Regions from separate parts of the Janthinobacterium sp. LS2A genome, predicted to be linked through region 2. Evidence: predicted binding sites of a transcription regulator. Region 2 holds the regulator's gene; the other holds the start of a gene.
What was found. The regulator FliA, encoded in region 2, starts transcription of late flagellar genes. The targets are predictions, from matches to a motif close to CTAAAGTTTNNNNNNNNNNNGCCGNTA.

Region 1: a site for FliA is predicted at 1,156-1,182, ahead of V3C40_RS11745 (DUF5610 domain-containing protein). Genes of this name have one in related genera too.

Annotation. Positions count from the first base shown of each region.
Region 1 is NZ_JAZHPB010000003.1:326,990-334,965, forward strand. Features, by position in the region: gene V3C40_RS11740 (GGDEF domain-containing protein) at 1-453, shown strand, start outside; gene V3C40_RS11745 (DUF5610 domain-containing protein) at 455-1,084, opposite strand; gene sbcB (exodeoxyribonuclease I) at 1,238-2,686, shown strand; gene pyrF (orotidine-5'-phosphate decarboxylase) at 2,820-3,644, opposite strand; gene V3C40_RS11760 (LemA family protein) at 3,802-4,416, shown strand; gene V3C40_RS11765 (TPM domain-containing protein) at 4,418-5,248, shown strand; gene V3C40_RS11770 (TPM domain-containing protein) at 5,248-5,769, shown strand; gene V3C40_RS11775 (SDR family NAD(P)-dependent oxidoreductase) at 5,855-6,619, shown strand; gene V3C40_RS11780 (VanZ family protein) at 7,168-7,581, shown strand; gene V3C40_RS11785 (hypothetical protein) at 7,582-7,881, opposite strand.
Region 2 is NZ_JAZHPB010000007.1:318,813-326,788, forward strand. Features, by position in the region: gene flgB (flagellar basal body rod protein FlgB) at 1-285, opposite strand, end outside; gene flgA (flagellar basal body P-ring formation chaperone FlgA) at 477-1,172, shown strand; gene flgM (flagellar biosynthesis anti-sigma factor FlgM) at 1,284-1,592, shown strand; gene V3C40_RS21000 (flagella synthesis protein FlgN) at 1,601-2,068, shown strand; gene V3C40_RS21005 (FxDxF family PEP-CTERM protein) at 2,469-3,032, shown strand; gene V3C40_RS21010 (hypothetical protein) at 3,151-4,017, opposite strand; gene V3C40_RS21015 (translation initiation factor Sui1) at 4,100-4,462, opposite strand; gene motD (flagellar motor protein MotD) at 4,527-5,321, opposite strand; gene V3C40_RS21025 (flagellar motor protein) at 5,327-6,073, opposite strand; gene V3C40_RS21030 (RNA polymerase sigma factor FliA) at 6,055-6,786, opposite strand; gene V3C40_RS21035 (MinD/ParA family ATP-binding protein) at 6,832-7,695, opposite strand; gene flhF (flagellar biosynthesis protein FlhF) at 7,688-7,976, opposite strand, start outside.

The DNA.
Region 1 (7,976 bases), on a different contig from region 2:
GCCTGGCTGACGGATTTACTGCCGAACATGATCGTCACGGCCCACGCCAGCGGCTCGCCGCTGTCGCTGGTGATGATAGACCTCGACCATTTCAAGCGCTTCAACGACACGCACGGCCACCAGGCGGGCGACCAGGCGCTGCGCATCGCCGCGCAAGTGCTGGGCGCGGCCCTGCGGCCCACGGATTTCGCCGTGCGCTACGGTGGCGAGGAAATGATGGTGATCTTGCCCGATACCAACGAACACGTGGCCCTGCGGGTCGCCGAACGCTTGTGCGAACGCATGCAGCAAGCCGTCATCTTCGCCGACATGCGCAGCGCGCTGCCGCACATCACGGGCTCGTTCGGCGTGTCCAGCCTGGCGGCCGAACAGGATGACCATGCGCTGATCGCGACGGCCGACGCGGCGCTCTACCGCGCGAAGGCAGGCGGACGCAACCGGGTCATGCTATAGCTCAGGCAGCCTTGCTGTCGGCCGGCTTGGTCGCATCCGGCTTGGCAGCGTCATCCTTCTTGCTGCTGTGCGCGGCGATGAAATCCGCATAGCCCTTCTGCACCAGTTCATACGTCTTGTCGATATTGCCGGCGATATCACCACCCAGCACTTTCAAGCCTTCCAGGATATCGCGCGCTTCCTTGAAGCCTTTTTCCATGCCGCCGCTGATGGTATCCATGAATTTTGTCAGAGCCGCATCGTCATCCAGGTCGGGATTCTGTTTCTTGAAGGCGTCAAAAAACCCGGTCGACAGCGATACAATGCGGCTCGCCGTCGCTTCGGCGCTATTATCCTGCGACGCCGCGTTCTGGATCGCATCGTCGCCGTACTGGCCCTTCAGCGCTTCATTGATGTTGGTGATGGCCGTCTTGTACAGCAGCGCCAGCGGCTCGTTCTCGGAACCGATCGACACGTTCAGCGACGCCTGCATGATGGAGGCGTTCAATTGCAGCTTCGTGCGGTCGTTGACGCTCATTTCAGCGTTGATGCCGTCCTTTTGCTGGACTTTCTCGTCCTTGCCGGCAACGCCCGTACTGACGGAAGTCACGGAAGGGTTGGAATTGCCGCCTGCGGCGATGGGAATTGACACGATAGACCTCCTTGAACGGGCAATGTATGCCACCATGCGGGAAACGCGATGATGACCATCCTCTCGTGTAGTATCGGCAGGTTTTCAGAAAACTGTAGCAGCGGCGCGTTTACGGCCCGGATAACCAATCAAGCAACCAAGTAATGACCATCAATGACTAACCAGACCTTTCTTTGGCACGACTACGAAACCTTTGGCGCCCAGCCGCGCCGCGACCGCCCGGCCCAGTTTGCCGCCATCCGCACGGATGCCGAACTCAACGAGATCGGCGAGCCGATCATGCTGTATTGCCAGCCAGCCAATGATTTCCTGCCAGACCCGCAATCGTGCCTGATCACGGGCATCACGCCGCAGCAGTGTCTGCAGCTGGGCGTGCCCGAACACCAGTTCGCCGCTACCATCGAAGCGGCCTTTTCGGAGCCGGGCACCATCGGCGTGGGCTACAACACCATCCGTTTCGACGATGAAGTCACGCGTTTCCTGTTCTGGCGCAACCTGATCGATCCGTATGCGCGCGAATGGAAGAACCATTGCGGCCGCTGGGACATCCTCGACGTCGTGCGCATGACGCATGCGCTGCGCCCGGAAGGCATTCAATGGCCGAAGCGCGACGATGGCCAGACCAGTTTCAAGCTGGAACACTTGAGCAAGGCCAACGGCCTGGCCCACGAAGCGGCGCACGATGCGTTGTCGGACGTGCGCGCCACCATCGCCCTGGCGCGCCTGATCAAGCAGAAACAGCCGAAACTGTTCGAATTCTGCCTGGCGCTGCACAAGAAGGACCGGGTCGCCAGCGAAATGGGCATGCACCTGGCCGCCGGCGAGCGCCAGCCTTTCCTGCACGTGTCGGGCATGTTCCCCGCCGAACGGGGCTGCGTGGGCGTCGTCTGGCCGCTGGCCACGCACCCGAGCAACAAGAACGAGATCCTCGTCTGGGATTGCGCCTACGACCCGCGTGAACTGTTCGAACTGGACGCCGACACCATCCGCACGCGGCTGTTCACGCGCAAGGAAGCCATGCCCGAAGGCATGACGCGCCTGCCAGTGAAAAGCGTGCATCTGAACAAGTCGCCCATGCTGGTCGGCAACCTGAAAACCTTGTCGCCGGCCATGGCCGCGCAATGGGGCATCGACGTGGACGCGGCGAAGGTCAACGCGCAACTGGCCGCGACGGCGCCGAACATGGATGCCATCTGGGCCGAAGTGTTCGAGCGCCCTGGCGCGAACGTGGCGCTGGACGTGGATGAGGATCTGTATAACGGTTTCGTCAGCAACGACGACCGCCGCCTGCTCGAATCCTTGCGCCGCGAAACGCCGGCCAAGCTGGCCACGGCCCGCCCCTCGTTTGCCGACGAACGCCTGCAGGAATTGCTGTTCCGCTACCGCGCCCGCAATTTCCCGCAAACGCTGAGCGAAGCGGAAAGCCTGCGCTGGGAACAGCACCGCGCCGCCCGCCTGTTCGACGGCGACGGCGGCGCCCGCACGATCGAAATGCTGTTTACGGAAATCGACGTGCTGTCGGAATCGGTGGATGAGCGGGGAGAAGAGATTTTAGGCGAGCTGTACGACTACGCGGAGATGGTGGCGCCCATGCGCGACTGAAAGAGGGCGCGAGCCGGGTAGGTCGGATTAGCGGGCAGAAGGCCCGCGTAATCCGACAACATTGTTGACGTTACCGATGTTGTCGGGTTACGGCCGCTGGCCTAACCCGACCTACATTTTTGATGGATGGTGCTTAAACCGAACGATGTTGATTGATCGCATCGCGCGTTTCAATGGCCACGCGGCGGGCCGCGTCGGCAAAATCTTCGCCCGCTTGCGGCGTGGCGTAGATGATGGCGCGCGACGAGCTGATCATCATGCCCATGCCGTTCGCCGTCTGGCCCGCGCCGACGGTGGCGGCGATGTCGCCGCCCTGGGCGCCGATGCCGGGCACCAGCAGCGGCATGTCGCCGACGATGGCGCGCACTTGCGCCAGTTCTTCAGGGAAGGTGGCGCCAACGACGAGCGCGCACTGGCCGTTCTTGTTCCATTTGTCGGCCACCAGGCGCGCCACGCGCTGGTACAGCGGTTCGCCATCCGTATTGAGGAATTGCAGGTCCGAGCCGCCCGGGTTCGAAGTGCGGCACAGGATGATCACGCCGCGGTCTTTCCACGCCAGGTAGGGGTCTAGCGAATCTTCGCCCATGTAGGGATTCACGGTGACGGCGTCGGCGCCGTAGCGCTCGAACGCTTCGCGCGCGTATTGCGTGGCTGTCGCGCCGATGTCGCCCCGTTTCGCGTCGAGGATCAGCGGGATGTGCGGGTAGTTCTCGCGCACGTAGCGGCAGATGTCTTCCAGCTGCTTTTCCGCGCCCAGCGCGGCAAAATACGCGATCTGCGGCTTGAAGGCGCAGGCCAGGTCGGCCGTGGCGTCGATGATGCGCGTGCAAAAGGTGGTGATTCCATCAGGCAAGTCGCGCAGGTCGGCCGGCAGTTTCGCCAGGTCCGGGTCCAGGCCTACGCACAGCAGGGAATTATTGGCCGTCCACGCGGCGGATAATTTATCGATGAAATTCACGGCACACCTTCTCTATATTCAGTTGCAAACCCCGTATTGTAACGCGGCATGGACCCGTGAAGGCAGCCAGGGGCCGCGTCCGGCGCTTATTAAACCGACATTGCGGGCTGTTTCAGGTATATTTGCCTCACCTCCTTTACTCTGCACGGAACCCATCATGCAAATCACCAATCAATTCATAAAATGGCTGCGCCTGGCCCTGAGCGTCACCGTCCTGGCCGGCATCCTGACGGGCTGCGGCTACAACGACTTCCAGAGCAAGGACGAAGCCACCAAGGCCGCCTGGGGCGAAGTGGTCAACCAGTACCAGCGCCGCGCCGACCTGATTCCCAACCTGGTCAACACTGTCAAGGGCTATGCCACGCACGAACGCGAAACCCTGGAAGCGGTGACCAAGGCGCGCGCCGCCGCCACCAGCTTCCAGATCACGCCCGAAGTGCTGAACGATCCGGCCGCGTTCGAGAAATTCCAGCAAGTACAAGGCCAGTTGTCGTCGGCCCTGTCGCGCCTGATGGTGGTGTCCGAGAAATACCCTGACCTGAAGGCCGATACGAGCTTCCGCGATTTGCAGTCGCAGCTGGAAGGCACGGAAAACCGCATCACCGTGGCGCGCCAGCGTTACATCACCGCCGTGCAGGATTACAACGTGCATGCGCGCAGCTTCCCGAACAACCTGACGGCCATGGTCTTCGGCTACAAGGTCAAGCCATCGTTCACGGTGGAAAACGAAAAAGCCATCTCGACCGCGCCGACCGTCAACTTTGGCAAATAAGATGAAAGCCTGGTCTTATCTGGCGGCGCTGGCGACGGCGCTGCTGCTGTGCACCAGCCTGTCCGCCAGCGCGCAGGGTCTTGTGCCCGTGCCGCCGCTGGCGGCGCGCGTGACGGACAACGCCGGCATGCTCGACGCCAAGCAGAAAGCGGCGCTGGAAGGCGTGCTGGCCGATTACGAAGCCAAGACGGGCAGCCAGATCGCCGTGCTGCTGGTCAAGAGCACGGAACCGGAAGCCATCGAGCAATACAGCATCCGCGTGACGGATGCCTGGAAGCTGGGCCGCAAGGGCGTCGATGACGGCGTGCTGCTGATGGTGGCGAAGGACAACCCGTCGTCGCTGCGCCGCCTGCGCATCGAGGCGGGCCGCGGCGTGCAGGGCGTGCTGACGGATGCGCAATCGAAACGCATCCTGCAGGACGTGATCGCCCCCCATTTCAAGCAGAATGATTATTACGGCGGCCTGGTCGCCGGCGTGGGGTCGATTGCCACCCTGCTGAACCAGGAGCAATTCCCCGCCCCGGCCCAGCAGAAAGCGCCGGCCACGGTGGACGCGGGCGGCATGACCTTCTGGCTGCCGCTGCTGTTCTTCGGCTTTCTCGTCGTGCTGACCCTGTTCCGTTCGCGCGGCGGGCCTAACCGCCTGCAGCGCGGCAGCAACTGGTCCAGCGGCGCCACCGGCGTCGTGCTGGGCAGCATCCTCAGCCAGGCGCTGAACAACCGGGGCGGCGGTGGCGGCTTCGGCGGCGGAGGTGGTTTTGGCGGTGGCGGCGGTGGTTTCGGTGGCGGCGGCGGCGGATTTGACGGCGGCGGCGCCTCGGGAGATTGGTAATGACGAAACAACTGACATTCGGACAGCGCTGCGGACGCGCCTTGAAACATTTGCGGGGCACGCCCGCGACGGCGCGCCAGGCGTTTCCGGAACGCACCCTGAAAGCCATCGAGACGGCCATCGCCGACGGTGAAACGATGCACCGGGCGGAAGTGCGCCTGATCGTCGAAGCGGCCCTGACGCCAGGCATGGCCTACCAGGGCGTGAGCAACCGCGAGCGGGCGCGCGAACTGTTCGCCCAGTATGGCGTGTGGGATACGGAAGACAACGTTGGCGTGCTGATCTACATCAACCTGGCCGAGCACCAGGTCGATATCGTGGCCGACCGCAACGTGGGCCGCCGCGTCACGCCGGAACAGTGGCAAGCCGTATGCCGCACGATGACCAAGGGTTTCAAGGATGGCAATTACCACGACAGCACGCTCGATGCCTTGCAGCAGTTGAATACTTTGCTGCAAAGCCACTTCCCCGCTGACGGTACGCGCGGCAACCAGTTGCCGAACGAACCCATTCTCCTCTGATTCCTGCCCAGGGATTAAAATCTGCCCATTGCCGCGCAAGCCTGTGGCCTGGGCAGCGCTCTCTATTACCCGCCGAGGAGCACACATGAAACTGATCAATAAAACCGCCATCGTCACGGGCGCCACGCAAGGCATCGGCCTGGCTTGCGCCACCCGCCTGATCGCCGAAGGGGCGCAAGTGATGCTGGTCGACATCAAGGAAGAAGGCGCGCAGGCGGCCACCGCCCTCGGACAGCAGGCGCGCTTCTTTTGCGCCGACGTCAGCCAGAAGGCGGACGTCGATGCCATGCTGAAGGAAACCTTGGCCCAGTTCGGCCACATCGATATCCTCGTCAACAATGCGGGCGTCACGCACGCGGCCGATTTCCTCGACGTGTGCGAAGACGATTTCGACCGGGTCATGCGCATCAACCTGAAATCGATGTTCCTGTGCGGCCAGGCCGTGGCGCGCGAGATGGTCAAGCGCAACAGTGGCTGCATCATCAATATGTCCAGCGTGAATGCGGAACTGGCGATCCCGAACCAGGTGCCGTACGTGGTATCGAAGGGCGCCATCAACCAGCTGACGAAGGTCATGGCCCTGAACCTGGCGCCGCACGGCGTGCGCGTGAACGGCATCGGACCGGGCACCATCCTGACGGAACTGGCCAAGCAGGCGGTGCTGTCTAGCCCGGAGGCGCGCCACACGATATTGTCGCGCACGCCGCTGGGCCGCTGCGGCGAGCCGGAGGAAGTGGCGGGCATCGCAGCCTTCCTGGCCAGCGACGACGCCACCTACATGACGGGCCAGACCATCTATGTCGATGGCGGGCGCATGGCGCTCAACTACACGGTGGCCGTGAAGGAATGAGGGCAAGACGAGGCAGTTATATCAAAAAACGATAATGGTTATCTGAAAAGACCATTAGACACATATCGTGCGACGCAGCATAATGCACCTGTCTCCACTATTCTCCTCCAAGAAAATAGTTTTAAGCCCGCTTTCACCAGCGGGCTTTTTTTTGCCCTCAATGCTGAAACATGGCCATTCATGCCATGACGCACAATCTTCCCGATTATTCTGCCTGCCGCAAAAAAAATGTTGCGGCGTGTCATCAGGCCGTCATTTTCGCCCCCTATACTTGCTTCATCTGCTGTACAGGCAACCGATATGCCTGACTACAGACAGGTGTGCCGCGATGGCACACCACTCCCCTTTCATGACCATGGCGGGCGCCGGCAAGGCGCGCGACATGGTGAGTACCGAGCAACTCTCAACTCTTGACCCATTTCATTTGGGTTTTTGGCCCGCGCCCCCGCGGGCCTTTTTTTGCCCGTACGGCAAGCTCTTGCGCAAAAACACGGTGGCCCGCCACGCACATGATATTGTGACTGCCTTTCCAACCGTCCTGACGCATCATGCCCGCACCCTTGCCCGAACTCTGTTTTTCCGACCGCTATGAAAGCCTGCGCTACCGCACCGCGCTGCTGCTGTATGCCCTGGTGATCCTGATCGGCGACATCCCCGGCGTGCGCGCGGACGTGGGCCAATATGCGTCGGGCGGCGTGCTGCATTCCGTCGGCTATGGCGTGCTGGCACTGATCCTGTTCAGCGGCACGGCAGGCGGCATGGCGCGCCGGGCGCTGCTGTCGGTGCTGATGGTGGCGGCCATGGGCGCGCTGGACGAATTCATCCAGAGTTTCCTGCCTTACCGCCGTGGCGCCGTCAGCGACTGGGTGGTCGATATCACGGCCGCCGTGGCCGTGGTGCTGCCGCTCTACTTTTGCTGGCCCGGCATGGCCGCCGCCGCGCTGAAGAAACAGCAGGGCTGATCACAGCGCGGTGTCATCGCCGGCACCGAGCGCCAGCGGCAACTGGCCCTGGCCCGCTGCCGCCCTGCCGGCGATGCGGCGCAGCACCGTGCGCATCTCGCGCCGGCTGGCTGCTCCCGCCGCACGCGCCGCATCGCGCTGCATCTCCATCAACTGTTCCGACCGTGACAGCCTCGTCAAGGCATGCAGGGCCTGGGTCAGCGCATAGCGGGCGCGCGCACCGTTCGCTGCGCCCGGGGCGCCGTACACGGCAATCACCAACTCATTGATCAGCTTGACGCTATGGAAATCGGCAGACATTTATTCTCCTGAAATAAGCAACGGGGAACAAGGCAATGGGCGAACGCCGTGCCCGCCCTGCGCAAGAATGTCTTTTATACCAAGCTCGACAATTG
Region 2 (7,976 bases):
CGTGCCGTCGGCCAGGGTCTCGACCTTGCCGCCGCCGGCCGCGCCCGCTGCGGCAGCCACGCCCTTGCCCGGCATATGCTGTGGCGCCGTGCCCTTCAGGGCCGGCGGCACGCCGTCCTTGCGCGCCATCGCGCCCTTCAGGGCGGCGGCGAAATCGACATCGCGCGCCTTGTAGTTGGGCGTGTCGGCATTGGCGATATTCGAGGCGAGCAATTCCTGGCGCGTCGAGCGCAGGCTCAGCGCCGTCTCGTTGAAGCGCATGTAATCGTCGAGTTTCCCTATCATGTCAGGCTCCGGAAAGATCTGCCACTGGCGCCCGAGATGGCGGAAGGATGGCGGTATAGTGATGACAGGAAACATAGTACGGTGCCCACCAGCAAGACCATCGCCGGATCAGACCGTACTTTTACCCCTTAATCGGCGCTTCGAACGGGGCCGCGCCCACTATCATGGCAGTATTCCAGAGGCCTATCACCATGAAAACACCGCTTGCTTTCCTCTTCGCTCTTGCCGCCCTGCCACTGCTGGCCCAGGCGCAAAACGCCGGCCGGCAAACGCCGGAAGCGCTGCGCAACAGCGTGGAACAATTCCTGCAAGTGCAAAGCAATGGCTTGCCGGGCAAGGTAACCATCACCGTCGGCGCCGTCGATCCGCGCCTGAACCTGGCTGCCTGCCCCGCGCCGCAAGCGTTCATGGCACCGGGCGCGCGCGCCTGGGGCAAGACCACCGTCGGCGTGCGCTGCACGGCGCCCTCCAGCTGGACTATCTATTTGCAGGCGAACGTGGCCGTCGTGGGCGACTACGTGGCCAGCGCCGTGCCGCTGGCGCAAGGACAAGCCATCGACGCCAGCCAGCTGGTGACGATGCAGGGCGACCTGGCCGCATTGCCGGCAGGTATCGCCACGGACATGGCCCAGGTAGTAGGGGCGAGCACGAATATTTCCTTGCCACCAGGCACGCCGATGCGCCTCGACACCCTGCGCCGCAAGCCGGTGGTGATGCAGGGCCAGCTGGTGCGTGTCGTTTCCAGTGGCAACGGTTTCCAGGTGGCATCAGAAGGACGCGCCATCGGCAGCGCAGGCGATGGCCAGACGGTGCAGGTGCGCACGCAGAGCGGGCAGCAGATCAGCGGCGTGGCGCGCGCGGGCGGCTTGGTGGAGGTCGCCTTTTAAACCCGGATGGACAGCGATATTGTGGTCTGGCGCACTAAAGTTTCGGAAGAAGGTGCCGATAATGACACATATCCCGGAGTTTTTTGACTTCGACCAGACGAGGATCACGCTGTGAAAATTACCGATAACACCATTAAAAGCAATCCCGGCCTGCCGGTGGCGCCCGCGAGTACCTCCGGCGCCCGGAATGCCGAGAAAGCCCAGGCAACACCGACGACGTCGGACAATGTACGCCTGTCGCCGCAAGGACAGGCATTAGCGGCCAGTGCAACTGCCGGCAGCGGCGCCGTGTTCGACACGAAAAAAGTCGAACGCATCAAGCTGGCGATCGCCGACGGCCAGTTCCAGGTCAACTCTGAAAAAGTGGCGGACGGTCTCCTCGACACAGTCAAGGACTTGCTGCACTCACGAAATAGATAGGTTCTCTCATGCAATCAGTGACTCCGTTTTCCAGCCTGCGCGACGAGCAACAGCTCATGACCACATTGCTGGCATTGATGAAAGAAGAACAGCGGCATCTGGTTGCCGCTGACATCGATGCAATCACGGAGCTCACGGTGCGCAAGACGGCACTCGTAGGACAATTGAGCCAATTGGCGGCGCAACGCCACCAGGCGCTGGCGGCAGCAGGCTTTACCGCCGCCGAAGCGGGCATGGAAGACTGGCTGGTCAGCGCCAGCGAAGCCGAGGCGGCGCCCCTGTGGAAAGCCCTGCTCGAGACGACGCGCGAAGCGAAGGAACAGAACCGGCTGAACAGCCTGCTGGTCAACAAACACATGCTGCACACGCAAGGCGCCCTGAACGCCATGCGCCCCACGGCCCAAAGCGGCAATTTCTACGGCCCGAGCGGCCAACCGATGTCGAACCCGGCCAGCCGGCGCGTCGTCATCGGCTAAGCGTCTTCCCGTTTCACCCCAGCAAGAAGCCATTGCTGCACGCCTGACGCCGTCCCCAGCAGCGGCACCCATACGGCTGCCATCGAGAACATCATCGCCGTGTCGCTCCCTCCAGGGAGACTGCGGCGGTGCCAGCGCGTCCGCATTCCCCCCACAACACCGCACGCAGAAACAACACAAGCCCTTTTTGACGCCGCACGTTTGAGCATGCTCAAACTTGAGACAGGTGATGACTATATGCTAATCCCTGGCGTACGCCGTACATCTCCAGGTGGGACTTTCCTCGCCGACACGAACTTCGTTCCCGCAGGCATAGCTGATCCATTTCACGCCCCAGCCTGCGCTTTTGCGCTGCGCCACGACGCACACCACCTCAATCGCAAGTACACAGGAGCATGATATGAACTCTCTCTCAGTAAGCAAGGCTGGCGCGGCGCTGCTGCTCGGCTGCACCCTGCTGGCGCCGGTCGCGCAGGCCGAAACGCAAGCCGTGTTCTATAACCACCTCGTATCGACCGCCGTGGTGGCCACGCCGCTGCTGGCGCAAGACACCTTGTTCGTCGACACCTTCACGACGGAGCGCGGCTCGCTGCTGCAAACGACCACGTTTACGGTCGGCGCCGGCGTGCAGTCGTTCACGGGCAACGCGGCCTGGCTGGTCACGGGCGCCAACGACTTCGGTCCCCGCCTGACTGGCGTCAACATTGACCTGTTCGACTCCAGCAATAACCTGGTGCAATCGGATACCTTCACCGGCGTGCTGGGCGCGTTTGCCCATTCGACCTTCGACGGCCTGCTGGGACCTGGCACCTACACCTTGGTGGCAAGCGGCATCGGCGTGCGTGATTCCGTGCTGGACATTTCCATCACCACGGCCGTACCGGAACCGGAAACCTATGGCATGCTGCTGGCGGGACTGGGCCTGATCGGGTATAGCATACGGCGCCGCAAGATGGCTGCCTGATCGGCATCGGGGCGCCTGCAAGCACTGCCGTAGCTGGCAGACACGGGGCAGGCGCAGCGGTTCCACGCACGGGCTGGCCTCTGCACGGGCCAGCCCAGGCAGGGGCAGGCCTACGCACTCAACCGTGCGCGGGCCGGCCCGTATGCTGGCGGAATTTCGCGGCGATGCCATTCGCCTTGGTGAGGGCGGCGGCCTGCTGTTCCGGCGTCAGCTCGTTTTGCAGCCAGTGCCAGTATTCATCCTGGTAAGGGTTCGTCGTGCCTGGCGTGAGGATGTCGTTGTAGACCATGCGCAGGGCCAGCAGGTAGCCATACGCTTGCGGCGCGTCCTTCTGCACCACGTCGCCATCGCGCAGGTAAGCCATCATCAGGGTCGACACGCTGGTCAGTTCCGCCGCGTCCGCCTGTGCCGTCAGCTGGGCGATCGCTTGCCGCTTCCAGGCCTGCACCAGCGGATCGTCGGGACGGTTGCGCAGCGCGCTGCGGTCGCCGAACGGGCCTTCCGACAGGAACAGGGTGGCCGCGCCCGGCACGCCGCCTTGCGCGGCAGTGGCCAGGTAGCCGAGGCGATCCTCGCGCTGGCGCTGCGTCATGCCCGCGCACAACTGCTGCTGGGCTGCTTTTTCTTCCGCCGTCATCTCGCGTCCCAGCTCGAATTCCATCCCCGGCAAGCGGCTTTCGCGCTGAAAAACGATGCAGTCGTCGATCAGGTTATAGGCCGCATACGCGTCTTCCGGCTTGCCGCTGGCGCTCAGGCGTTCGAGCCGCTGCGCCAGGGACACGACAACGGGCGCGGCATCGGCGGCCGGGGTGGCATCGATATTCAAATACGATGCCAGGCTGCGCCCAGGCGGCGCGCTGGCGGCGGCAGTGGCGGCAGTGGCGGCAGCGTCCGGTACGCCGCCATCGGGCGCGGGCCAGTACACGACCGCCAGCACTGCCGCGATGGCAGCGGCGATGGCGATACCGGTCAGTTTGTTATTCATATGAGGTGGCGCATAAAAGGAAATGCACGTTACCACAGGCGCATGGCAGCGGGCCGCACGCCTCCGCTCGCACGCGCCCCGGCTAGCCGCCAGCCTTTTTCGGCTGGTGGCCCAGCCTGGTCAGCGCGGCAAGAATGGTGTCGACATGGTCGCCCTGCACTTCGATCACGCCATCCTTGACCGTGCCGCCCGAGCCGCACTGCGTGCGCAGCTGCTTGCCCAGCAGGGCCAGCGCGATGGCGTCCAGCGGCAAGCCCTTGACCACGGTGACGCTCTTGCCGCCGCGGCCCTTGGTCTGGCGCGACACGCGCACCACGCCGTCGCCCGCCGGCGCCGCCTTGGCTTGCGCCTTGCACGCGCATTGCGCCAGCGGCTGGCGGCAGGCCGGACACATGCGGCCCGTTTCGGTGGAATAGACGAGACCGCCCTGGGAGCTGCTTTTCATGATGGAGAAATAAAAAGAAAGAAGGCCGCGATTGTACCAAGCGGCGGCCCGCAGTTGACGACCGTCAGTTGGCCGGAGCAGGTGCCGGTGCCGGCGCCACGGGCGCTGTCGGCACTTCCGTCACCGTTTCCGGGATGCCCGAGAGGATCGTCACGGCGACCCGGCGGTTGCGCGCGCGCCCTTCCGCCGTTTCATTGGGCGCCACGGGGATATTGTCGGCGTGACCGACGGCCGTCAGGCGCGACGCCTTGACGCCGCTGGCAATGAACAGGCGCACCACGGCGCTGGCGCGCGCGGCCGACAATTCCCAGTTCGAGGCAAAGTTGGAATTGCTGATCGGCTGCACGTCCGTATGCCCTTCCACCTGGACGTCGTGCGTATCGTCCTTGAGCAGCACGGCGACGGCGCGCAGGGCCTGGTCCGACTCAGCCGTCAGGCGCGCCGCGCCCGGGTCGAACAGCACGCTGGCATTGATTTCCACGCTCACGCCGCGGCTCGTCTGCGTGACCCGCACCTTGCCTTCCTTGACCAGCGGCGCCAGGGTCGACGTCAAGTCCTGCGCCAGGCGCGTCATGTGTTCACGCTCGCGGCGGATGGCTTCCGTGCGGCGTTTCAGGGCGGGATTCGGCAGCGGGATCGCTTGGGGCGCTTCCATGATGATGGGCGGCGCGCCCTTTTCCAGGCTGAAGGCCTGGCCGATGGCGTTCTGGAAGACGCGGTACTTGCCTTCGTTGACTTGAGAAATGGCGTACATCACGACAAAGAAGGCGAACAGCAGGGTGATGAAGTCGGCGTACGAGATCAGCCAGCGGTCCTGGTTGTCCGGTTCCTCGTCATACTTCCTGCGCGCGCGCCGCATCATGGTCAGTGCTCGTGCAGCAGGCTGGACACGCGCTCTTCGATGATGCGCGTGTGGTCGCCCGTGGCGATGTCGTACAGCACGGCGGCTGTGATTTCGTACTGCAGCACGCGGCGCGAGACGATGGCCTTGAGTTTATTCGCCACCGGCAGGAACAGCAGGTTGGCCAGGCCCACGCCGTAGATGGTGGAGACGAAGGCCACGGCGATGCCGCTGCCTAATTTACTTGGATCGGTGAGGTTTTCCATCACGTGGATCAGGCCCAGCACGGCGCCCAGAATACCGATGGTGGGCGAATAGCCGGCCGCCGATTCCCACACCTTGACGGCCTGGCGTTCGGCCATTTCGTAGGCCGAGATTTCCACGTCGAGCAGCTGGCGCAGCTTGTCGGGCGCGATGCCGTCCACGATCATCCGCAAGCCCTTGGCATTGAAGCGGTCGGCCGTGTTTTCCATCAGGCGCTCGAGCGCCAGCGGGCCGTCGCGGCGCGCCGTCAAGCTCCATTGCCCGATGTCGCGCGCCAGCGCGGCGCGCGTGTCGGCTGGCGGCAGGAAGACCCAGCGCAGCATTTCCAGACCGCGCACGAAAGTGCGCAGCCGCGTTTGCAGCAGCACGGCGCCGAAAGTGCCGATGACCACGATGGCAAAGGCGGCCGGCTGCAGCAGGGAGGCCATCTTGCCGCCCTCCAGTGCCTGGCCGACCAGGAGGCCAGCCAGCGCCAGCGCCAGCCCGATTACGCTGGACCAGTCCACGCCTGCTCCCTCAAGGTTGCGCGCAGGCGCGCGACGGCCTGGGTATGCAGCTGCGAGACGCGCGATTCGGATACGCCCATCACCGCGCCGATCTCCTTCAGGTTCAGCTCTTCTTCGTAATACAGGCCCATGAGTATTTTCTCGCGTGGTGGCAGCGCGTCGATGGCATCGATCACGGATTGCCGGAAATCGGTATCGAGCAGGGAACGCAAGGGGTCGCTGTCCTCGTCCACGCAATGGCGGTCGAGGAAGCTGTCATTGCCGTCCGGGTCATGAAAGTCTTCGTAGTACACGAGCTGGTGGCCGCCGCCGTCGCCCAGCATTTCCTGGTAGTCGGCCAGCGACATCTTGAGCAGTTTCGCCACTTCCGACTCTGTCGGTGGATGGCCGAGGCGCTGCTGCAAGGTGCTCATCGCCTCTTCGATCTTGCGCATGTTCTGGCGCATGCTGCGCGGCAGCCAGTCGCTGGTGCGCAATTCGTCGAGCATGGCGCCGCGGATGCGCAGCACGGCATACGTCTCGAACTGCGCGCCATGCGTCTCTTCATAGCGGCTGATGGCATCGAGCAGGCCGATCATGCCGGCCTGGATCAGGTCATCGACCTCGACCGAAGGCGGCAATTTCGCCTTCATATGGTGCGCCAGACGCTTCACCAGCGGAATGTGCTCCGTCAGCAAATAGTCCTTGTTCGATTTCCCTTTGACCGTGTACATAGGCTGCTTATTGTTTTCTCATCTTATCTGGTGCTACGGTTGGCTTCAGGCGCTGAACTGGTGCGGGCTCCCCGTCTGGTACAAGGTGCCGCCGAGCACGGGCGCCGCCGAACGGGCCAGCCGCTCGGCCAGTCCGCGAAACGCCACCGAGGCGCCGGCCAGCGGAAACGCATCGACCACGCTGCGGCCCAGGCGCGCCGCGCGGTGCAGATACTCATCGGCAGGCACCGAACCCATCGACGTCAGCTTCACGGCCAGGTAACGGCTCGCCGCCTGTGCCATATTATCGTATACCACTTTTGCTTCGGATTCGGAAGCGCCGGTGACGAGAATGCCGAACGGACGGCGTCCCAGTTCCTGGCTCAGGCGCTTGATCAGGCAGTACGCCGCCTTGATCGAGGTGGCGCTGGTCGACACTTGCACGACGATATCGGACGACGCCATCAAGGGCACGGGGAAACAGGCGCCCTCGTCTGCCACGACGCCGTCGACCAGCACGATGCCGCTCCGGCGCGCCAGCACGTCGAAAGTCTTGCCCAGGCGGCGCAATTCCTCCTCGCCCGCATAGTCCATGCTGTCCATCAGGTGGTTGCGCGCGCCCAGGCTGGCCACGCCAAAACCTTGCGGCACCTGGTGGATGACCTGGTTCAAGCCGCACTGCTGGCGCGCCACGTCGCGCAGGCTGGCGCCGTGCGCCAGTCCCAGGCGCGCGGCCACGCCATCGCTGCCGCCGCTGGCGTCAAGCAGCAGCACGTCATTGCCGCCGTAGACGAGCGAAGCGCCCAGGTTGACCAGCATGGCGCCCTTGTCGTCCTGCGGCGTGGCCGAGAGAAACGTCATGACGCGCGGCTGCGGGCCGGCCAGCATGCGGCGCAAGCCTTCGGCCTGGTCGAAATCGAAATTAGCCAAGGTGCACCCCGCGCGCTTCATTGTTGCGGGCGGCCGCCTGCGCCATCAGGAGCGGCAGTTCGGCATCGGAAAACTGCGTGGCCGCCGAGTCGCGCTTGAGCTTGAAGGCGCGGTCGATCAGGTAGCCACGGTCGGCCAGGTACAGGTCTTCCGGCACGCGCTGGCCGTTCGACACATAGAACAGGTTCAGCTTCTGGCGGATCACCACGTCGAGCACGTTGCCGATCGACGCCGCTTCATCGAGCTTGGTCATGATGCAGCCGGCCAGGCCGCTGCCCTGA